DNA from 2 places in the Anaerobacillus sp. CMMVII genome. Region 2 is predicted to be linked to the other one. Evidence: riboswitches for the same ligand, from Rfam matches in the RefSeq annotation. Region 2 holds a riboswitch; the other holds the start of a gene.
What was found. A riboswitch is a leader RNA that binds a small molecule or an ion and turns the genes downstream of it on or off. The one in region 2 is predicted to bind glycine.
Positions count from the first base shown of each region.

Region 1 (12,198 bases), on a different contig from region 2:
GAAACCTTGTCCATCATGCAAAAGCTTTATGAGCAGCATAAAATTTTAACTTACCCAAGAACCGATTCTCGTTTTATTTCTACTGATATTGTTGCAACCTTAAAAGATCGTGTCAAAGCCTGTGGCATAGGACCGTATTCCAAGCCAGCTGCGAAAGTGTTACAGTCATCGATTAAAACAAATAAGTCGTTTGTCGATGATAGTAAAGTTTCGGATCACCATGCAATCTTACCAACTGAGGAGTTTGTTAATCTTACAAAGCTTACGGATAAAGAATGGAAAATCTATGATCTAGTGATTAAACGTTTTTTAGCGGTACTTTCTCCGCCATTTTTATATGAACAAACGAAACTGAAGGCGAAGATTGGTCAAGAAATTTTCATAGCTAGCGGAAAAATCATTCAAGCCCTTGGTTGGAAAGAAGTCTATGAAAATCGCTTTGATGATACTGATGAAGAGGATTTAAAGGATCAACAGCTTCCTGATATCTCTAAAGGGGATCAGCTACCTATCCTTTCAATTACTCAAACGAAAGGGCAAACGAAGCCGCCGGCACCGCTTAATGAAGCAACGTTGCTCTCAGCAATGGAAAACCCTGCAAAATACATGCCTTCTAATGATAAAGAGCTTGCTCGTATGCTTGGGAAAACAGGTGGACTAGGTACCGTAGCGACCAGAGCAGATATTATCGAAAAGCTATTTAACACATTTTTGATTGAAAAAAGAGGTAAAGATATTTTTGTAACATCCAAAGGAAAGCAGCTTCTTGATCTAGCCCCTGAAGACTTAAAATCACCAGCCTTAACTGCTGAATGGGAAATGAAGCTCGAGGCAATTTCTAAAGGTCAGCTTAAAAAAGATACATTTATTAATGAAATGAAAAGCTACGCAAAACTGGTTGTAAATGAAATAAAAAATAGTAAGGAAAAATTCAAGCATGACAATCTAACTGGAAGTAAATGTCCAGAGTGTGGCAAGCCGATGCTTGAGGTGAATGGAAAACGTGGCAAGATGCATGTTTGCCAAGATCGTGAATGTGGCCATAAAAAAACAATCTCACAAACAACGAATGCTAGATGTCCAAACTGTAAGAAAAAACTTGAACTTCGTGGTCAAGGTGAAGGACAAATTTTTGTCTGTAAGTGTGGTCACCGCGAAAAGCTATCGACGTTTACAGATCGAAGAAACAAAGAGAAGAATACAAAAATCTCGAAAAAAGATGTTTCTAAATACTTAAACCAGCAAAAGAAGGCAGATGATGAGCCGTTTAATAATCCTTTTGCTGAGGCACTAGCAAAACTGAAAAAGTAATTATTTAGATGAGGATAGGGGAGTGAAGCTTTGATTCGAAAATGGCTACTCGTTAATGCGCTAACGATTTGTTTAATCGTGGGGTGGAGTTTTTATCAAGGCTCCGACTCCTACTATATTTTATCTGCAAAAATCATTTCGCAAGTAGCATTTGTTTTGTTTTTGGTGAATATCAACATGTATTTCGTTCTACTTTTAATTCGAAAAGGAAAAGATCGAACCGTAAAGGTTAAGCTTGCTAAAATTACAAAAGTGATGATGAAGTACCACATTCCAATTGCAGTTACTGCTGTAGTGCTTATCGTTTTTCATGCGGTGCTGATGATGTCAATCCATACTCTAGGGTTGCAAAACCTGAAAGTAATCAGTGGTGTTTTAGCCTTTATAGTCCTATTGATTTTGCTTTTTAGCGGTGTATTAAGAAAGTTAAAATCTTCAGGGTTTAGAAGGAAATTTCATTATCGTATGGCGTTTATCTTTTTCGGTTTTATCATTGTTCATATTTTTATGATCTAGATTTAACGGATAGAGACATACAGAAAGAAGAAGCAACCATTTGTATACGGTTGCTTCTTCTCTTTTTTTGTAACGCTCTTTTCTAAAATATTGTTGCTACTAGCTTTAGGTCGTAACCAAGCGAATGCTTGGTTCTTCACGCTTAGCGTGAAGCTTTTGAGAATAAATAAGCCATTGGGACAAATAAATTTGTCCCCAAAAGCTTATTTATTCTCAAAAGACGACCTGAAACCAACAAAATTTACGAAAAACAGCCTTTTGTAGACATTTGCTCCTGCGATTACTCGTCGCACAGAAAACCATTGCTCCTGCGGTTACTCGTCGCACAGAAAACCATTGCTCCTGCGGTTACTCGTCGCACAGAAAACCATTGCTCCTGCGGTTACTCGTCGCACAGAAAACCATTGCTCCTGCGGTTACTCGTCGCAAGGAAAACCATTGCTCCTGCGGTTACTCGTCGCACGGAAGAGTGACTGCACCAATTATGAATTCTTCAGCTAAACAGATTATTGTGGTTCATGCTGCATAAGTGAAAAACGATTTATGCGAACCTCCCCCTAATTTAAAAACCTCACATGGCAAATTAAGCCATTTTCAATTTTATAAACAGCAACAACATGTCTTTCTTCAGTAGAACCTCTTGATCCTGTTACCCGTTCTTCGTCAAGAACGTAATTTTCTAAAACAATTCGAGAAACTAGGCGGCAATGTAGATTTGGACTTTCTTCAAAGAGCAGTTCATAACGCTTTCGCATTGCTTCTTTGTTTTCCATTAACACATTCCCCGCACCATCTTCTACAAAACATGTTTCTGCGTAACAGGCCATGAACGCTTCTAGGTCTCTGTTATTGTATGCTTCTAATTGTTTTTGTGCAGGACTTGCAAAATCGATCATATGATAACCCCTAATGTATGTAATCACACTATATTATACACATTCAAGAATAGTTTGTACTAAGAAGACAAAAATAGAAAAAACGAAACAGGAGTTGGCCATGAAAGAAAAGGTAACCAGCCTAAATCACCCTGAACTAGAAGAGAAAATCGCAAGAGAACTTGCAGGTATGACGTTTACTAAAAATTTTCGTTCTCACACTGCTGAGGAATGGTATGTATTCCTCCCTAGTTATTCAGATCCTGAAACAACTGGAGCTGTTGGAAAGGTAATTATTCATTATGACCTACTAGGAAATCGTGATATTTTTATTAACACAACTATTATTTTTGATGACCCTACACTGTATGAGCCTTCGGTATATCCACTTGTTTATGCGATTGCTGACGAATTAGTTAACCGTTTGGTAGGTTTTGCAAATACCCTTCTTTCTGTTCATGCAGGAGCGAACTCTTTTCAAGCTGAATATGTCCGTTAGGAGAAAGATAGCACTTAATTCCTAGTTTATTTCACCATATAACTAGCTTTTTTGTACATACTAAATTTGTGTTTTAGATTCATTTAAATATCGTTATTTTAGGAGTGTTTAGCAATGTACCGTTTATATACACACAATGATTTAGATGGCGTTGGTTGTGGCATAGTGGCCAAGTTAGCTTTTGAAGGGAATGTTGAAATTCGCTACAATTCAGTTATGGGATTAGATTTTCAGGTATCACGATTTTTAGAGAAACCGAAGAAGGATGATTTACTTTTTATTACCGACTTATCAGTAAATGATAGTAACGAAAAAGGGTTAAATGATTATGTAGGAAAAGGTGGAAAGGTCCAATTAATTGATCACCATAAAACAGCTATTCATTTTAATAATTATAGCTGGGCAAATGTTCAAGTTAAATATGATGATGGTCGATTAGCCTCGGCTACAAGTTTATTTTATGATCATTTGAAAAAGGAAGGTTATATCAAACCATCAAAATCGGTTGAAGAATTTGTAGAACTAGTACGTCAGTATGATACATGGGAATGGGACCAAAACGGAAATACACAAGCTAAGCGTTTAAACGATCTATTTTTCATGCTTTCAATTGATGAGTTTGAAGAACGGATGGTTGACAGGTTGAAAAAGAATGAAACGTTTGCTTTTGATGACTTCGAAGAAAAAATGCTAGCGTTAGAGGAAGAAAAGATCCAACGTTATGTTCGCAAGAAGAAGCGTGAGTTAGTTCAGTCGTTTATTGATAATTATTGTGTTGGAATTGTTCATGCTGAGTCGTATCATTCAGAGCTCGGGAATGAATTAGGAAAGGATAATCCTCATCTCGATTACATAGCAATTGTCAGTGTCGGGGGGAAACGGATGAGCTTACGCACAATTCATGACCATGTTGATGTCTCGGAAATTGCTGGAGTGTACGGCGGGGGAGGACATGCCAAAGCTTCTGGTTGTTCATTAACCCCTGAAGCCTATGAATTTTTTGTCGCAGAGCCATTTAAAATAGAGCCAATGAGAGCCGATGCTTTCCGTAATCAATACAATCTAAAGAACTCTTTATACGGCTCTCTTTATGAGAATCGAGATGATGATCAATTTTTTGTTTATTCTTCCGAGGAAGAGCAATGGGTTGTAGAACTAAATGGATCACCTCTAGATGAGGAGTTTTTATCTTTCCAGGAAGCGGAGAACTTTATTAAACGCCATTATTCAGCATGGCTTGTAAGAGATGAAGTCTTTGTCCAATTCCTAATGGAGAATGTCATTGAGCTTAAGCTTTATGCTGCTGAACAAGGCGATATTGCTCCTTATCTCTTAAGTGGGGAAGGAGATCAGGAATTATACTCTCATTAAAAAGATCGAGGACGATATATCGTCCTCGATTCTTTGTACGTACCTATGACAGGCATACTATAATTCGATTTATATGTCTTAAATACCACGAATCATCACAGTTTTTGTTTCCCGTAACTGATGCTGTGCCTCTTCTAATTGATCTCGTTGTTCAGGCGAAGCTTGTGCTAATAACTCATTAATTTCCTCATCTAATTCCATAATCTGATTCATGATAAAAGGATATTCTGTTGGGTCATTTTGCTGAATTAATTTCACATCTAGTAATTCTTTATGAGCACTTTCAATTGTTTCATGTGCTCTGGATAAATAGCTATCAATTTGATCTTTTTGTAGCAATGTGATCGCCTCCGTTTGAACTTCATACCTTTTCATTATTTGTTCACTTTGAAGCTTTTATGCAAGGCTGTTTACGAAAAGAGCCTTATGCAAAAAGGCTTTTCACAAATTATGTAGCTTTTGTGTTTGCACGTCTTACGAAAACCTTGCAATATAATTAATTGGTAAGAGAGATACAAGTGTTTCTTTTTTTTGATCTGCCAGTTTACAGTAGCAACCTAGCAAAACAGGTAAAGTCACCACCAAAGGTGAATTTTTGCGAAAGATGTTTTATGAAAAATGAATCGGGTATAGCTTACTAAGGGCAACGATAAAGGAGGAACTCGTTTTCAGGTAAGGGAATAGCAAAATGGACAAGTCTATAACACTATAACTTTACAAGGAGTGATGATATTGGATAATCAAAAAGGATTAATTATCGGGACATTAATTGGTAGTGCGGTTGGGGCAGCAGTCGCCGTACTTACAACACCAAAATCAGGACCAGAGTTACGAAGTGATATAAATGAACAGCTTGAATACGGTAAGTTAAAGGCCGAGGATGCAGCGATATTATTAAAAGAAAGAATGGAGGCATTTACTGAAATAATTGAAGAGAGCTCATCAAATCTTTCTGAAACGGTAGTAGAAGAAGCCAACCAGATTGTTCATGAGGTAAAAAGAGCACTAGAATTACTCCGAGAACAAGATGACCTTGATGCGACAGAAATTAAGAAACTGGTGAAGAGTGTGATATGAGATGAAGTTTCATCAGGTAAAGAAATTGGAAAAGCTGTAAACAAAGAGCTAGAAGTTATGAAGAAAGAAATTGATATGTTAGCAAAGAAAATTTCATAACAAAATTCAACATTTAAAGGAGTGTTAGTTTTGTTGCACAATATTAAAGAGTTGAAGAAGTTTGATATTACAGCCATGGATGGGCCAATCGGAACGGTTCACGACTTTTTGTTAGATGAAAAGGACTGGGAAGTGCGTTATGTAGTCGTTGACACCATGAAGTGGTTACCAGGGAGAAAGGTATTAATCTCGCCAATGTCAGTTACAGAATTTGATTTCGTAAATGGAAACATCAAGCTTTCACTGACTAAGGATAAAATTAAAAGTAGTCCACCGCTTGAGACAGAGTTGCCATCAAAGCAATACGAGGCAAATTTCGTTCATTATTATGGTTTAAGATCATATTGGAGTGGAGATAGTTTTCAAGGAGAATTTACAGATTCAACGGAACTAACAAAGCAGCTTTCAGAAATTGGTGCTGAAAGAGAACTTGTAGGAAATCAGACGTTACGGAGTTTTGTAGAGGTCTCAGGATATACAATTGAAGCTGTTGATGGACCAATTGGTCATGTTGAGAACTTCGTGATCTGTGATGAAACATGGAAGTTGCGCTATCTAGTCGTCGATACAAAAAATTGGTGGATCGGCAAACATGTACTTATCGCTCCACAATGGATCACTTATGTGAACTGGTCGGATCAGGTAGTTCGAGTAGAGTTACAAAAAGAAGCAATCAAAAATGGTCCTGAGTATGACCCTGAGAAGGGAATTACAAGAGAATTTGAAGATGAATTATTTACAAAATATAATAAGTCGAAGTTTTGGCTATAAAAAGGAAATGGCGAGGAGAAACTTCCTCGCCATTTGATGTTCATAAACTATTTATGAACATCAGTGTAAATAGCTAGTTAATTAAAGCCTGAAGTGGAGCCGGAATACGCCCACCTCGTTTAATTAACTTGTCAGAGTTGAAAGGATTAACACCCATAACTGGTGCTCGACCAAGAAGGCCACCGAATTCAACCATTTCTCCTTCTTTCTTACCTGGGACAGGAATAACGCGAACTGCAGTCGTTTTTTTATTGATCATTCCGATGGCTGCTTCATCAGCGATCATCGCTGATAAAGTCGCAGGGGAGACGTCGCCAGTTACAGCAATCATATCAAGTCCTACGGAACACACGCATGTCATTGCTTCAAGCTTTGATAATGTTAAAGCACCATCAGTAATCCCACGAATCATGCCGTTATCTTCGCTTACAGGAATAAAGGCACCACTTAAACCACCTACATAGGAACTGGCCATAGCACCACCTTTCTTTACAGCATCATTCATTAACGCCAAAGCAGCAATTGTCCCATGTGTACCAACGCGTTCAAGACCTATTTCCTCCAGAATTTCCGCCACACTATCGTTAACAGCATTTGTCGGGGCAAGTGATAAGTCCATAATTCCAAATGGAACATTTAACCTTTCCGCAACAACTCTACCAATCAATTCACCAGCCCTTGTTATCTTAAAGGCCGTTTTCTTGATGATTTCGGAAACACCACCGAGATCAACGTCAGGAAAACGCCGGAGAGCATTTAGAACGACCCCTGGTCCACTAACACCAACATTCAATACGACTTCACCTTCACCAGAGCCATGAAATGCCCCGGCCATAAACGGATTATCTTCAACTGGGTTACAAAACACAACGAGCTTTGCACAAGCCAAGCCATTTTGTTTTTTGGTTCGCTCTGCAGCATCTTTTAATATGTACCCCATTTGACGAACCGCATCCATATTAATCCCTGTTCGCGTTGTCGCAACTGAAATAGAAGAACAAACACGTTCAGTTACGCTTAATGCCTCAGGGAGAGCATCTAGGAGTGTCTGATCTCCTTTAGAAATGCCTTTATGAACCAGTGCCGAATAACCACCGATAAAATCAACGCCTAGTACTTTTGCAGCTTTATCAAGAGTTTTTGCTAGTTCAATTGCTTGTTCTTTTGTTGCATTTCCTAAAATTTCAGCGATAGGAGTAATTGATATTCGCTTATTAATGATCGGGATTCCATACTCTTTTTCAACTGTTTCAGCAACGGTTTTTAAATCCTTAGCGTAAAAGGTAATTTTCTCATAAACGCGGGTGTTCATTTTTTCAAAGTCTGAGTCAGCACAATCGCGTAGACTAATACCCATTGTCACTGTACGTATATCAAGGCTTTCCATTTGAACCATTCTAATTGTTTCTTGCATTTCTGCTAGTGCAATATTCACTCGTAACGCCTCCTCTTAGACTCGATGCATAGCTTTAAATAAATCTTCGAGCTGAATGTTAATTTTCAAACCCATTTCATGATTAATAGGTTCGAATTGTTCTTGTAGCTTATTAAGGCTATCAGTTTCTGATACATCTACTAGCATCATCATTGTAAAAAAATCTTGGAGGATCGTTTGACTAATATCTAAAACATTCACGTTATTCTTGGCCAAAACATTCGTTACCTTTGCAATAATACCTACTTGATCTTTACCAATCACACTTACAACTGCCCGTTTCATTCATTATCACCTCAAATTTTAATGGTTACCACAAACTTTAATGAATTAACTCGATAAAGTTTCTAAATACAAAAAAGATTGGATCTCTCCAATCTCACGGGCAATCGAATAACGTACACAAAAATATGTAGTGGTTACTCTTCTGTCCTTTTGCCTGAGATTGTGAATCCTTCGGCGCCGCATTACTACGGACTCTCCAGAAGCTGCTCCTACTATAGTTTGATCCATAGTATTCATCGCCTGCTTTTTTAAGATAGTATCAAGATATTGTGAAATAGTCAACAAATTATTTTGAATTTTTAGGGAACTAGGATAAAGTTCATAACACCTAAATAGCCATATTAAGCTTCCTAATGACGATAAATTGCATTATTAAGAAAAAGAGCACCCAAATGGATGCCCTAAATTGTTATTGGTTTATTTCTCGTATTTTTTGATCTGATGGGAGGAAGAAGGTTAGCAGTCCAAGTAAAGGTAACGCGACAACAAAGAGCATTGTATTCGTTAAGCCGATCCAGTCTGCGATAGCTCCTAAAGCAACTGAACCAATCGCCCCCATTCCGAAAGCTAAACCAACAATTAACCCAGATACCATACCAATTTTACCTGGAACAAGCTCTTGGGCATACACGACAGATACCGAGAAACTAGACAAAATTATAAATCCGATCGCGCCAAGCAATAGATAGGACAAAATAGGTCCAACATGTGGTAAAAGCAACGCCAATGGAGCGGATCCTAGCATCGATAACATTAACACGTTCCGTTTTCCATAACGGTCGGCTAACGGTCCACCAGCAAATGTTCCAACAGCTCCAGCGGCCAAAAAGATGAAGATATAAATTAGTGCCCGGTCGACATCAATATTAAACTGTTCCATTAAATAAAAGACGTAAAAGTTTGAAATACCGGCATGGAACCATGAACGAGCAAAAACAAGAAATACAAGAAGAGTAATCGCATATACAATAATTTTCTTCGTTTCAGGGCTACGTGCAACTTGGGCTTTCTGGGCAACCTTTTTCTTTGCTATTAATTGAACTTGCTCTTGATACCATTTAGCAATGTAGATTAATAGTCCAATAGCAAGAGCGGCAACTAAGGTAAACCAAATCGCCCCAAACTGCCCAAACGGGACAATAAGTAATACGGTGATTAATGGGGCTAATGCTTGACCGGCATTACCACCAACCTGATAGATGGATTGCGCAGTACCTCGTCGTGGCCCAGCAGCCATATAAGCGACACGTGATCCTTCAGGATGAAAGGTTGCTGAACCTAGACCGATAAAAATAACCGAGAGAACGACAAGCCAGAATGACGGTGCATAGGCAAGACCTAATACTCCGAAAACGTAAAACCTAGGCCAATGGGTAAGGCGAATGGTGATGGTCGTTTGTCCGTATAGTAGCCGACGACTGGCTGGATCAGTGAAGATGTTAAGTTTAGCGCAAAAGCAATTAAGCCGAGTTGGGTAAAGGAAAGTCCCATTGATTGTTGTAATATCGGGAACATAGCTGGAACAACCGCTTGAATAGCGTCGTTAAGTAAATGAACAAAGCCGATAATTAAAAGGATGTTATACATCGTTTTTTGTTCGGGTAAGGCAGTTGATAATTGTTTTTGTTGTATGGCCATATGTGTTTCTCCTTATTTAGATAGTCTAAATATATCTTACCATTTTATGAAAAATCTTTGAACAGAAAATAATGAATATTAGTATTGAACTATCATTCTAGTGCTATTTTGGTAAGATCGTATTTATGAGTGTAGAGTGTAAAGTGTAGAGTTTGTAGATAATGCTTCGGAGCAATCTTACATTAACTTTCAACTTTACACTCTACCCTAGTAAAGGGAGTGATTTTCTTGTCAAACAAAGAGACTTTAATGATTATTGATGGTATGGCTCTTCTTTTTAGAGGGTATTATGCCACTTCATATAGCGGGTATATAATGAAAACATCCAAAGGTGTCCCAACGAATGCCATTTATGGCTTTGTGAAGTATATGCAAGATGCGATTCGCACATTTGGCCCGACTCATGTTTTATGCTGCTGGGATATGGGAGCGAAAACATTTCGAAATGAGCTTTACCCAGCTTATAAGGCAAATCGTGGCGAGGCACCAGAAGAGCTAATCCCACAATTTGATTTAGTAAAAAAAGTCGTCGAGAGCTTTAATATTCCAAACGTTGGAATTGAAGGGTTTGAAGCAGATGACTGTATCGGTACGATTGCTAAAAAATATAGTCAAGAGTTGCATATCCAAATCCTAACAGGTGATCACGATAGTCTACAGCTTATCGAGGAGAATATCCATTCCATTATCATGAAAAAGGGTATGTCAAACTATGAAGTCTACACATTAGAAAAGCTGTTAGAGGAAAAAGAACTAACACCCGCACAATTCATTGACTTAAAAGGATTAATGGGAGATACAAGCGACAATTTTCCTGGTGTTAAGGGAATTGGCGAAAAAACCGCGATTAAATTGTTGAAAGAATATCAATCAATCTCTGGTATCCTAGACAATTTACCAAGTCTTTCAAAAGGAATTCGCACTAAGATTGAAACCGAATTGGAGATGCTTCATTTGTCTCGTAAATTGGCGGAAATTCATTGTGAAGCTCCTGTAGATATTGAACTAGAAAAATGTCTTCGAAACATTGATGAAAACAAAGTAACAGCGATGCTTGAAGAACTAGAATTTAGTCGCCTTCTTAAAGATAAATCGTTTATTGAAGGATTAAAAATGGATATTCAGCCACTATGTTAGTACAAAAAATGGGTCAACACTTCAAGTGTTTTACCCATTTTTTTCTATACTTTTTTAAGGGAAAATCATATAGTATTGAAACCAATTATGTTATGATCATTTTGTTGCTTTTTAGAGAAAGCTGTTTTCGAATAGAATGTTGCTTTTCAACCACATAAAGTTAGTGAATAGCCGCAAAGTTTACGAAAAGAGCATTTGAGCAATACAAAACAAACGGTTATAGAGGGGGTTTTGATATGAAGATGCGCGTTTCGGCTGTTCAATATCATTTACACACAATTTCTAGTTTTCAGGAGTTCGAGGATCAAGTAACTCACTATGTGAAGACTGCTGCAGAATTTAAATCTGATTTTGTCCTTTTTCCAGAGTTTATTACAACCCAGTTAATGTCAATTAGGGGTGCTTCAGAGGAACCAATGACGATCCAAGACTTACCACAGTTTACGCTGAGTTACCACCAGATTTTCAGTACACTAGCTAAACAATACGGAATGCATATTATTGGTGGCACACATGTTATTGAAAAAGAAGGAAAACTATATAATGTTGCCCACATGTTTTATCCAGACGGGAGAATTGTTGGTCAACCAAAGCTTCATATCACTCCTACTGAGGTTGAAGAATGGAATATTCATGGTGGCGATGGCTTACAAGTGTTTGATACTGACAAAGGTCGAGTGGCAGTATTAACGTGTTATGACATTGAATTTCCTGAAATTGTTCGAATGGCCAAAGCTATGGGCGCAGATGTTATTTTCTGCCCATCTTGTACAGATGATTCTCACGGTTTCCACCGAGTTCGTTATTCTGCACACGCTAGAACAATTGAAAATCAAATATATATAGTTACAACTGGTACAGTAGGCTCACTGCCAACTGTTGATTTTATGAGAATGAACTACGGTCAAGCAGCAATTATTACACCAAATGACGTCCCTTTTCCTCAAAAAGGTATCCTCAATGAAGGGGATATAAATAACGATATGATTATTACTGGTGATCTTGACCTATCCTTATTATACGAAGTACGTGAAGCAGGTTCTGTGACAACATGGCGCGATCGTAGGACTGACCTATATCCTGATTGGGAACAATTGACAAACAAGGGTGAAATGATCGGTTAGTTTTAAAGTGTATAGTGTAGAGTGTAGAGTTGAGTTAGTAAGGCTTCGTTGCTTTACGGT
Region 1 is NZ_JACEHK010000008.1:85,806-98,003, forward strand. It holds gene H1D32_RS11065 (DNA topoisomerase III) at 1-1,311, shown strand, start outside; gene H1D32_RS11070 (hypothetical protein) at 1,342-1,827, shown strand; gene H1D32_RS11075 (nuclear transport factor 2 family protein) at 2,385-2,723, opposite strand; gene H1D32_RS11080 (hypothetical protein) at 2,824-3,201, shown strand; gene H1D32_RS11085 (DHH family phosphoesterase) at 3,316-4,572, shown strand; gene H1D32_RS11090 (YtzC family protein) at 4,651-4,947, opposite strand; gene H1D32_RS11095 (YtxH domain-containing protein) at 5,305-5,649, shown strand; gene H1D32_RS11100 (PRC-barrel domain-containing protein) at 5,779-6,519, shown strand; gene H1D32_RS11105 (PFL family protein) at 6,593-7,954, opposite strand; gene H1D32_RS11110 (ACT domain-containing protein) at 7,970-8,239, opposite strand; glycine riboswitch at 8,372-8,449, opposite strand; partial or broken gene H1D32_RS11115 (MFS transporter) at 8,649-9,877, opposite strand; gene H1D32_RS11120 (5'-3' exonuclease) at 10,127-11,014, shown strand; gene H1D32_RS11125 (carbon-nitrogen hydrolase family protein) at 11,251-12,138, shown strand.
Region 1: another riboswitch for glycine. It lies ahead of H1D32_RS11110 (ACT domain-containing protein); the one in region 2 lies ahead of gcvT (glycine cleavage system aminomethyltransferase GcvT).

Region 2 (12,198 bases):
GGAGTTAGGCAAAAAATGGGGCTCAGATGATATGATTTGGACTGCTGGTGGGAAAGCTTCAGTAATTGCTGACTATTTACAGCCATATTTCAAGTGTGTCGCGCCTATGCCAAATGCGCTTTATGCTAATGCTATGGGGTTTCATGCTATAGGGAGGATTATTCATGGTGTTTAAACGTAAGGCCATTAGCTTTAATTTAGATTGTCCTAATCAAAAAGAACTATATGAACATTGTGCAAATCATCCAAATTTCTCTGGGTATGTAAAGTCGGTTTTATTTCATTATTTACATTCTCAAAATAATAATTTTTCACAAATACCAGAACAGCCCATAATAGTCGAAGAGATACACACCAATAACGATATGAGTTTAGTAGCTGACTTACTTTAGCCTCTTCTACCCTATTGGAAAAAGTCAAAATGTGACCCACTGACCCATCGACCCAGAGATATTTGAGATAAAAGTACGAGAGAGGGGGAAGAGAGGACTTGAATTTAAATCCAATGTTTAGCCCAAGGGCAGCCGAACCACAAAAAGAAAAACTAAAAATCTCTAAACCTAGAAAAAAACGCTCTGATAAAAAACATGATATTAAAATACCAGTTTCAAAGCTTGATAAACAAAAAGTATTATTGTATTCAAGATTATCAGGATTGTCTGAAAAGAAATACTGTACAGGTCTAATTAAGAAGGCGTTTGAATTGAATTACGAACTTCCAGAAATAGATTATCAAACGAGTAATTTAATGGTTCATATTAATCCGGATAAAGAACTTTATTCACTGATTGTTAATAAGTCTGTGGATTGGTGTTATGAAAGTATTCGGATGGCAGCGTACAGAATATTTATGGAAGCATTAAGAATAGAAAGTGGGGAGATCATCATTGAAGGCCTATAGCAAGAAGAACTTACTCCAGAAGTCAACAGAAATGAAAACTACATGGCTAAACATTGTTAATTACTCGAGTGTATTTCTTGATTTAAATGTTCCAAGAAGCCACTATTTTAGAATGAAAGTACTATGTGAGGATATATCCGAATTAAGTGGAGCTCTCTTCACTCAGCAGAAAATGATTGAACTTCTGTGGAATGATTTCATTAACCAGGTGAAGAAGGTACCCAATTTTGAAATGGTTTATAGTCTCCTATTGGAACGAGAGACAAAAATGATTGTTACCACAAAAGAGGTTCTCTTGGAGGAAAGGAAAAACTCTTTTGCTTTCTTTGAAACAGAAAAGGTGATACCAGTTAGAAAGTTAAAAAAGAATGAGATCATATCAGCAACATTTCAATACAGGATGAATAGAAAGCAAGCTCTTCGTGGAGAGGTAATGCTAGCTGATATTGCTGAAATCCACCCAGATCATCATTTTACACTCGAGCGTGTATTAGAGATCATTTATTGTGACTTTATTGAAAAGTATAAACAAGGAGAGTCAGAAAAAGTTGTAGAACAGATTGTAGAAAGTATAGAGTGAAGTAAAAACCCCTATAATCTCCATAAAAAAACATATGTTATCGAACCCTTTCATTGAAATGATGATTGTCTTGATGATTATCTCAATCCTCCTTCTAGTAGCGATCCCAAACATGACAAATAACAATGATATTGCTAGTCAGCGTGGCTGCGAGGCGACAATTGATTTATTGCAAGCACAGGTTGGAGCTTATTATGTAGAGAAAAAAGAGTACCCAAAATCTCTGGAAGATTTAAAAGGGAAGTATGTTGATACGATCGTCTGTCCAAACGGTACTGAGCTGACACTCAATACTGTGACTAGAGCTGTTGAAGTGAAATGATGAAACACCTTCTTCGCAATGAAAAAGGCCACTCCTTACTTGAAATGACCCTCGTTTTATTTATGTTTGCTGTTGTTTCAGCAATTCCACTTGTTCAATTTGAATCCACGATGAAAGCTAGTGATCAAAAGCAGTTTATGTACCAACTGCAACAGGATCTTTACTATGCGCAACAACTGGCAATGAGTAAACAATTAACGACAACCGTTGTCTTTTTAAATGGAAGTAAAGAATATGTCATCCGCCAAGGAGGAGTCGTTATTTTCAGGAGGCCATACAAACCTGAGGATGTTGTTTTCGTCCAAGGAACGTTGACCTTAACAGACATTGCATTTCTTCCAAATGGTAACGCTCAGAAATCTGGAAGCTTAACGATACGAATGGGAGAACAACGCTTCCGCCTAGTGATGTTACTAGGAAGGGGAAGATTTTACATTGAGGAATTGTAAAGGATTTTCTTTGATCGAAGTAATGACAGCTTTAATGGTAGTAATCGTCATTACACTGATTTTAATACCAACCTTAGCAATTGTTTACGAAGAGCGGATGGCCATCCAGCAAGAAAAAAAGGCAATGAATCTACTTTCAAAGACGATAACAGGATGGATTTATGAGGAAAACGGTAATCTTGAAACGGAGGTTACTGACCTTGATACAATCTACAAAATCACCACAACTGTAAAAGAAGAGAGTCAAGAGCTTAAAGCATGTATTGCTTGGAGGGCTGCCAATGACCGACAATATGAAAAATGCGCAAGTGGAAAAAGATAATCAAAAAAACATGGGCTTTACCCTAATTGAAGTATTAATTTCCTTCTCGATTTTCCTCGTTATCTGCTCACTAATTCCTCAATTTATGAAATTAATTTCTCATGAACCAAAGCTTTTGCATCATATGGAGGTTTCATTATTTTTTCAACAGTTGGCTAGTGATGTTGATAGAGCAGCTACGGTTTTCGTGGTAAATAATACATTGTATTTAAACCAAGCAAATAATGAACAAGTCACGTACTCCATGTTTCAACAACGAATTAGGAGGCAAGTAAACAATAAAGGGCAAGAAATCGTCTTACAAAACGTATCTGAGGTGACATTTTTAAAGTGGAAAAATGGAATAGATGTGATCGTTAAGGATCTTTATCAGCAAACCCATGAGAGAAGACTATCACATGTTCTGCCTTTAGAGGCTATGCATGATGGCTGATCAAAGAGGTGTTATCTTACCAACCACTATGGTCATCCTCTTTCTGGTTTGTAGCTTTGTTGCTTTTCAATTGGCTCAATACAGCCAAGAAAAATATCTCCTTAAAGAAGAAGGTGACCTTTATACAGCTGAAACCCTATTACAAATGGGTGTTGTTGATATTTCTAAGATGTTACATTCTGATAGTAGAGATCATTTTACAGGGAAATTTCACTATGGAGAAGGAGAAGTTACGTTTGTTGTCAATAAAGTAAAGACCGGAATTAAATCGATCCACCTAATAAGTAAAACAAAAGAAAACTACTCGAAACAAGTGCTATTTTACTATTATGAAAATAAGAAGACTGTTTTACCATGGTTAGAGTAGCAAAGGTATAGGATAAGCAAAACAATCTTAGGTAGCTTGAGAGGTATGGTAAAGACATCTGTCATTACTTAGAATAATGACTGCACAAATTGGCAATACTAATGAAAAAACTAAGCTGGTGAATGAAAATGAAAACGAATGATTACGTGAAATATGTGACACAGCAATTTGTCAGCTATGTCGATACTCCAAGTGAGAAGCGCAAAGCGATGAAGGAAGAGCGAAAAGCCAATAAGGATCCATTTGCGTATCGTTATTTTGGCTTAATTCCTTACGCGTTAGCACAATTGTTTAAAAGAAGTAAATAAGTAGAAAATGAGGCTGTTTTCTAAAGTGACAACTACCACACTGTCCTTTGAGTAAACAGCCTCATTTTTTAAAAGATAAGAATTTATAAAATTTCAACGTAATAACTGTCTAGCTCCACCGATCAGCCCCTCGAGGTCAAAAACCTTCGAGAATAAAAGTGAAAGAGCACACTTTTTTTCTCAAAGAACATTTGCATGTCGGGGCTTAAATGGGCGCTTGCCCCTTTCTTATTGATTACTTAGGTAAAATACACCACCGTTAATAATGTTAATATTAATTTTAGGTTCATATTGCTCTTTTAAAGCTTCGATTTCTAAATAGTAGCTTTCTGGCTTTGTTTCTAATTCCTCATAAAAAGTTTCTAGTAGCCTTAAATCATCGTCCCAACGCCCGTGGGCTTCTTCCGCCCATTCGTGATTGTCATCAGCGATAATTGTCCGTATGACATTTTCAAGTCTTGTTAGACCGCTAGTTATCGTAATTAGAGGCGATAATGTAAAGCAGAAATCTGGTATTTTTGGGGTAAGTGTTTTCGTTAACAATAAATCATGAAATTGATCTTTCACTGCTCCGGTAATTAGATTAAGCCCTAAAGAAAACAGCATGTCTTTTTTTCGGTCACATTGATAGGAAACTTTGGCATTTAAACAGAGCCAAGGATGTAAAGCGGTTGAGTTCATCCGATTTTCGATAGGGATTTGTTCGAATAATCGAATGTAGGAACCTAACTGTTGTACAGATTGAAAAATTTGATGCAACCTAGGTGAACCAAAATGAATTTGTTCTCCTTTTTTATCTTCACTGCAGTTTTCTGGATTAGTGATCAACGTCATCTCCATTGGGTTAGGCGTCCCACCTGTTTTTTCTAAGTAATGCCAGTAAAAGGGACGGTTCATGAGCAATTTATCTAATTCTATTGATAGCTGAACGTGAAGATAGCCATTACTATTTTCAAGAATGGGACTTTCATTTGCTCTAAAATAGCGTTCTAAAAAATTATGAATGTCCTGCTGCTGCATTGCTATGATTCGCTCCTTCATTTAATTTAATTAACTCACTAAGGTGATTCATTTTCACGCGAATTTCACCATCACTTTTCGATTTAGTGAGAATATCAGAGATGTGATCCTCGATATTGTCTAAGTCTAGTTTCGTTAAGATATCATCTAATTCGCCTATCACACGTTCAAACAGGCGGATCTTATCATAAAGTAACGACAAGATATGCTGCTCGACGGTGTTCTCAGTCGCAAAGTTATAAATATGAACATCTTTTTCTTGCCCCAAACGGTGAATACGTCCAATTCTTTGTTCAATTCGCATGGGATTCCATGGGAGATCGTAGTTGATGATATGGTGACAAAATTGAAGGTTTATCCCCTCGCCACCGGCTTCAGTAGCAATTAAGACCTGAGCCCGATCTTTAAAAAGTTGCTTCATCCAATCTTTTTTTCCACGCTTAAAGCCACCACGAAATGGTACGGAACTAATCCCATGTTGATTTAGGAACCATTGTAAATAAAGTTGGGTAGCTCGATATTCAGTAAAAATGATTACTTTATCATTAATCTTTTGGATCAGCTCTAATGCTTTTTCAGCTTTAGAATTTCTTTTCACTTGTTCGATTTTTTTGAAGAGTGGTTGAATAACTTCACTAATTTCTGGTGTATTAGGAAGCTTTTCAATCAGGTTTTTTAAAGTTAAAAAAGCAGCTTCACGACTACTACAAACTTCCCGTTGCAGTGTTAATAGAGAAAAGTGACTTTTAATAATTGTATCATCTTCGTTCGTTCCGATTTCTTTTAAAGCTGTTACAGCATCATACAATTCTTGTTCTTCTTTTGAAAAAGGAATCGTAATCGTTTCGACAATCCGTTTTGTCCACTCAATTCCCGTATCTTCACGACGGTTTCTGACCATTACTTTGTTAACAAGCTCACGTAGTTTTTCATCGTTTTTAGGTGATCGTGAATTCGTCCGGAAGGCATCATCGAAACTTGCCTCATCACCAAGATGCCCTGGTTTTAATAGTGAGACTAAATTAAAGATTTCTTCTAGCTTGTTTTGAACCGGAGTTGCCGTTAATAGTAAACAGAACTTTTTCTTTAAACTTTGAATGAATTCATAGTTTTTTGTTTTTTTGTTTTTTAGTTTATGAGCTTCATCAATGATGATTAAATCATAGTTTTGCTTTAGGACAATATCACGGTGTGGGTTACGTTTTGCGGTATCAATAGATGCAACAACGACATCACATTGTTCCCAGACATAAGTTTTTCGTTGTGGGACTGCAGGAATAAAAAACTTTTGATTTAGCTCCTGTGCCCATTGGGAAACAAGTGAAGCTGGAACTAATATTAAAGCTTTTTTTACCAAGCCTCTGATCATGTATTCTTTTAAGATCAAGCCAGCTTCGATTGTTTTTCCTAAGCCAACCTCATCAGCTAAAATAGCCTTGCCATTCATTTCTTCGATGACTTTTTTTGCCACCTCTAGTTGGTGGGGAAATATCGTTAAGTTTGGAAGATGCGTAGGTGCCACAAGTCCAAAAAATTCATTTATTACTAGGTTTTTTTCAGCTTCGAGGGCTAGTTTATATAACTCCCAACTTGACCAAGGGCCATCATCTTCCATTTTTTTTAGCAATCCTTCTTTCCATGAAGGATCAAAATTAATCGTAATATTCATGGACACCGATCCTTTCTTGGTAATTAAAAATAATGATTGCCAATCAAACTTAGGTAATGATAGGATAGGTTTATGGGCGTGCTAATTACACTCACATTCAAGTCTATCTAAATAGTCATATGATTTAGTATGGACAAAGAAGTCGAAAAACATGAGTAACTCTTACTAATAGAATAATGGCGAATGAAAACATGGGGAGAGACTGCAATATTTCTAAAAGCGAGATTTAAAGCTATAAAAAGCTTCGCTGCAGCGCCGAAGGAGCAAACGGAAACGTGAATCTCTCAGGCAAAAAGACTCTTGTTTGACGCAACTCTGGAGAGTGTCAGTAATCTTACTATTGGCTTATTTGACCACCCACGAGGATAATTCCTATATAATTTTATGGAATAAACTTTCTGGTTTAAGGACAGAGAAATACACGTACTGTGTATTTCTCTGTCCTTTTTTTAACTTTTAAGCGAAAAATTCATAATTTTAAGCCATTTATTTTTATTGAAAGAGTTCGACATTTAGGGAGTAAGCTACAAATAATTATAAAAACTAAAGCTAATAAAACAGATGGAGGTTAGTCTAATGAGTGTCTTAAAAAGAACACCACTTTTTGAAGTTTGCGGAGAGTATGGTGGCAAAACGATTGATTTTGGCGGTTGGGATCTTCCTGTTCAATTTAGTAGTATCAAAGAAGAGCATGAAGCAGTTAGGGAAAGAGTCGGTCTATTTGACGTTTCACATATGGGCGAGTTTACAGTTACTGGAGAGGCAGCGGAACAATATTTACAACGTTTAGTAACGAACGATGTGTCCAAGCTAAAGGTTGGTGGGGCTCAGTACACAGCTATGTGTTATGCTGACGGTGGAACAGTCGATGATTTAATCATCTATAAAAAATCTGATACTGATTACTTAATTGTTGTCAATGCTTCTAACATTGAGAAAGATTTTGAGTGGATGGCTTCACATTTACTTGAAAATGTTGAACTTACCAATATATCTGATGAGGTTGCGCAGCTAGCGATACAGGGGCCACTTGCAGAGCAAGTATTACAAAAGCTAACGACGACAAACCTTTCTGAGATAACTTTTTTTAAGTTTCAAGATGAAGTAGATCTTCAAGGTGCTAAAGCATTAGTATCAAGAACTGGCTATACTGGTGAAGATGGATTTGAGATTTATTGTCAGCAAAAGGATGCTGCTTTCTTATGGAAAACAATCTTAGAGGCTGGTAAAGATGAAGAAATCCTACCTTGTGGACTAGGTGCAAGAGATACGCTACGCTTTGAAGCACGCTTAGCTTTATACGGTCAAGAATTAACGAAGGAGATTACTCCTCTTGAAGCGGGAATTGGTTTTGCCGTAAAGGTCGATAAAGAAAGTGACTTTTTCGGAAAAGAAACATTAAAGCTTCAAAAAGAAAAGGTTTACATAAAAAGATTGTCGGTTTGGAAATGGTTGATAAAGGAATACCAAGAACAGGTTATGAAGTCTTTGTAGGCGATACTCAAGTAGGGGTAATTACTAGCGGTACGCAATCACCAACACTTAAGAAAAATATTGGTTTAGCTCTTCTAGATATTGAGTTTGCTCCACTAAATACTGTTGTTGAGGTTCAAGTAAGGAAAAAGCGCTTAAAAGCACAAGTTGTGAAAACACCATTCTATAAACGAGGCTAATCCATTACATTTAAGGGGGAAGTAAATTGAAATTTCGTTATTTGCCAGTAACCGAGCAAGATAAGCAAGAAATGATGGAGACTATCGGTGTTAAGTCTGTTGAAGAGTTATTTGCTGATATTCCTGAGAAGGTCCGCTTTAAAGGGGAGATGAATTTAAAAGAAGCACTTTCTGAGCCTGACACAGTAAAAGAGCTATCAAGAATGGCGAGTAAAAATGCTAATAGCAAAGAGTACACATCATTTTTAGGGGCTGGTGTGTATGGGCATTACATACCATCAGTCGTTGATCATATTATTTCGCGTTCTGAGTTTTATACGGCTTATACTCCATATCAGCCGGAAATCTCTCAAGGTGAACTGCAAGCCATTTTTGAATTTCAAACAATGATTAGTGAATTAACAGGAATGGATCTGGCCAACTCATCAATGTATGATGGGCATACATCCCTTGCCGAGGCAGCAATGATGAGTGCTGGACAAACAAAAAGAAAACGATTCTTGTATCTAAGGCAGTTCATCCTGAAGCAAGAGATGTATTGAAAACAAACGCTAAAGGTCAAAACCTGACTGTGATTGAGATTGAAATAGAAAATGGTGTTACAAACGTACATGACCTGCAAGAGAAATACAACGATGATACGGCATGTGTCATTGTCCAATATCCTAACTTCTTTGGAAACATTGAAAATTTAGGAGAAATCGAAAAGATTGCCCATTCTGGTAAAGGTCTTTTTGTCGTATCAAGTAATCCTTTAGCTTTAGGTGCATTAACGCCACCAGGAAAATTTGGTGCTGATATCGTAGTCGGAGACGCGCAACCATTTGGAATTCCACAACAATTTGGCGGTCCTCATTGTGGTTATTTTGCTACGACTAATAAACTTATGCGTAAAGTTCCGGGAAGACTTGTAGGACAAACAACAGATGATAAAGGACAGCGTGGGTTTGTATTAACTCTTCAAGCACGTGAGCAACATATTCGTCGTGACAAAGCGACGTCAAACATTTGCTCTAACCAAGCGCTTAATGCACTTGCAGCATCTGTTGCGATGACGGCTTTAGGAAAAACTGGAGTAAAAGAAATGGCACTACAAAATATTCAAAAGGCTAACTATGCAAAAAAATCATTCGTCGATCAAGGGTTTACGGTCTTAGACCCTGAAAATACGATTTTTAATGAGTTTGTTGTTAGCTTTCAAAGCCAGTGAAAGAAGTAAATGAGCTGTTATTTCAACAAGGTATCATTGGAGGGTATGATTTAGGTAGAGATTATTCGGAATTAGAAAATCACATGTTAGTAGTGGTTACAGAACTTAGAACAAAAGCCGAAATTGATCGTCTTCTTAAGTATTGGAGGGAGTAAAATAATGAAAAATCAACCGTTAATTTTTGAACAAAGTAAATTCGGAAGAATTAGCTACAGTTTACCTGCGTTAGATGTTCCAGAAATGGATCTTACTAGCCTACTCCCGTCTGAGTTTATTAGAGAGGAAGAGCCTGAATTACCAGAGGTTTCTGAGCTTCAATTAATTCGCCATTATACTGCACTTTCCAATCGTAACCATGGGGTTGATTCTGGTTTTTACCCACTAGGATCATGTACGATGAAGTATAATCCGAAAATTAATGAAGATATAGCAAGATTAGCAGGCTTTTCTCATATTCACCCATTACAAGATGAAAATACGGTTCAAGGTGCGCTTGAATTATTATACGATTTACAAGTCTCATTAGAAGAAATTACAGGAATGGATGAAGTAACTCTACAACCTGCGGCTGGTGCTCACGGTGAGTGGACTGGACTAATGTTAATCCGTGCGTATCACGAACAAAATGGTCACTATCACCGTACGAAAGTCATTGTTCCAGACTCTGCCCACGGTACAAACCCAGCATCTGCAACAGTAGCAGGCTTTGAAACGATTACTGTACGATCTAATGAAAAAGGCTTAGTTGATCTAGAGCACCTTCGCGAAGTCGTTGGTGAGATACAGCTGCTTTAATGTTAACAAATCCAAATACACTCGGCTTATTTGAAGAAAATATCGTTGAAATGGCTGAAATTATCCACAATGCAGGTGGAAAGCTTTATTATGATGGAGCAAACTCAAATGCAATTTTAGGTATTGCAAGACCAGGGGATATGGGCTTGATGTAGTTCATTTAAACCTTCACAAAACCTTTACAGGACCACACGGAGGCGGCGGACCAGGTTCTGGACCAGTTGGAGTAAAAAGGATTTAATCCCATTTTTACCAAAACCAGTTATTAAAAAGATGGAGATCGCTATTTCTTTGATTACAACATTCCGCTTTCTATTGGACGTGTAAAACCATTCTATGGAAACTTTGGAATTAATGTTCGTGCTTATACGTATATTCGTACGATGGGACCTGATGGGCTTCGTAAAGTATCAGAAGATGCTGTATTAAATGCTAACTACATGTTCAGACGCTTACAGCCTTATTTTGATGCTCCATATACGCAGCATTGTAAGCATGAGTTTGTTCTTTCTGGTAGACGTCAAAAGAAATTAGGAGTAAGAACGTTAGATATGGCTAAACGTCTCTTAGACTTTGGCTATCATCCACCAACAATCTACTTCCCGTTAAACGTTGAAGAATGTTTAATGATTGAACCGACAGAAACAGAAACAAAGGAAACTCTAGATGAATTCATCGAGGTAATGATCCAAATTGCTAAAGAAGCTGAGGAAAATCCAGAAATCGTTCAAGAAGCGCCACACCATACTGTTATTGGACGACTCGATGAAACAACAGCAGCAAGAAAACCAATCTTAAAATATCAAAAGCAATAAAAAGGTATTTACAAAAAGAATTTATCATAAAAAAACAAAAATGAAGCTTCATTTACGAAGCTTCATTTTTTATGTTAACTAAGTTACTTTTTAACCTTGCCTGTCCATTTGCGGAAGCCACCTTTAAGGTGAGTTAAATCTTCACAACCATGTTTCTTCTTTAAAAACTCAGCTGCTCGGATACTTCTTGAGCCAGTTTGACAGTATAAGTAAACTGGTTTGTCTGGTCTAATTTCAGCTGATCTTTGGCGCATTTGTGATAATGGGATGTTTCTAGCACCTAAAATGTGTCCTGTTTCAAATTCTCTCTGTTCCCTCACATCAATTAGTTGTGCTTTTCTGTAACCTTGGCGGAATTCTTCTTCTGGAACTTCTTTTAAATACTTTGGCTTAATAAATCTTTTTACAATAAGAAATACAAGTACTGCAGTCATGATACCTAAAACCCAATTCATTCCTTACTCCAACTCCTTTAAGACTCTTTGCTAGTTACTTGTGCATATTCTAGCTTAAACCACACAAATTTATTATATATAATATCAAATATAAATGAAACCACCTCAATATTCAAGCAGTAATGGTAATTCACGTTGTTTGACAGGTATGCTTCTTGTGCTATAGATTAAATATATCAATTCTATGACGAAAGAGGATACTCATGAAAGAAACTTGGAATTATATTAACTCAGAAAAATGTTCAGCAGCTTTTAATATGGCTTTAGACGAAGCTTTACTAGAATGGCATAGTGCAGGCGAAATTGAACCGACTATTCGTTTTTATGGTTGGGATCCGCCGACCTTATCAATTGGTTATTTCCAAAAGGTAGAAAAAGAAATTAACTTAGAGGCTGTTCAAAAATTCGGATTAGGTTTTGTCCGCAGACCTACGGGTGGCAGAGGTGTTCTTCATGAACATGAACTTACATATAGTGTTATCGTCTCGGAAAATCATCCGAAAATGCCTAAGGGTGTTACCGAGTCTTATCGAGTTATCTCTGAAGGAGTATTAGAAGGATTTAGAAATTTAGGATTGGACGCATATTTTGCAGTTCCAAAAACGAAAGAAGAGCAAGATCTATTAAAGAGCCCGCGCTCAGCTGTTTGTTTTGATGCGCCGTCTTGGTACGAATTAGTTGTTGAAGGTCGAAAAGTAGCAGGAAGTGCCCAAACAAGGCAAAAAAACGTGATCTTACAGCATGGGTCAATCATTTTAGACCTTGATGAAAATAAGTTATTTGAGTTATTTAAATTTCCAAATGAAAGAGTACGTGAACGGATGTTAAAAGGTTTTAGCAAAAAGGCAGTTGCGATAAACCAATTAAGAGAAAAAAATG
Region 2 is NZ_JACEHK010000010.1:63,574-75,771, forward strand. It holds gene H1D32_RS13740 (hypothetical protein) at 1-175, shown strand, start outside; gene H1D32_RS13745 (hypothetical protein) at 165-392, shown strand; gene H1D32_RS13750 (hypothetical protein) at 491-901, shown strand; gene H1D32_RS13755 (hypothetical protein) at 888-1,481, shown strand; gene H1D32_RS13760 (competence type IV pilus major pilin ComGC) at 1,555-1,803, shown strand; gene comGD (competence type IV pilus minor pilin ComGD) at 1,800-2,252, shown strand; gene H1D32_RS13770 (type II secretion system protein) at 2,239-2,574, shown strand; gene comGF (competence type IV pilus minor pilin ComGF) at 2,534-3,007, shown strand; gene comGG (competence type IV pilus minor pilin ComGG) at 2,997-3,374, shown strand; gene H1D32_RS13785 (YqzE family protein) at 3,503-3,682, shown strand; gene H1D32_RS13790 (YqhG family protein) at 3,911-4,702, opposite strand; gene H1D32_RS13795 (DEAD/DEAH box helicase) at 4,680-6,371, opposite strand; glycine riboswitch at 6,555-6,681, shown strand; partial or broken gene gcvT (glycine cleavage system aminomethyltransferase GcvT) at 6,948-8,044, shown strand; partial or broken gene gcvPA (aminomethyl-transferring glycine dehydrogenase subunit GcvPA) at 8,071-9,414, shown strand; partial or broken gene gcvPB (aminomethyl-transferring glycine dehydrogenase subunit GcvPB) at 9,414-10,864, shown strand; gene H1D32_RS13815 (rhodanese-like domain-containing protein) at 10,948-11,319, opposite strand; gene H1D32_RS13820 (lipoate--protein ligase family protein) at 11,523-12,198, shown strand, end outside.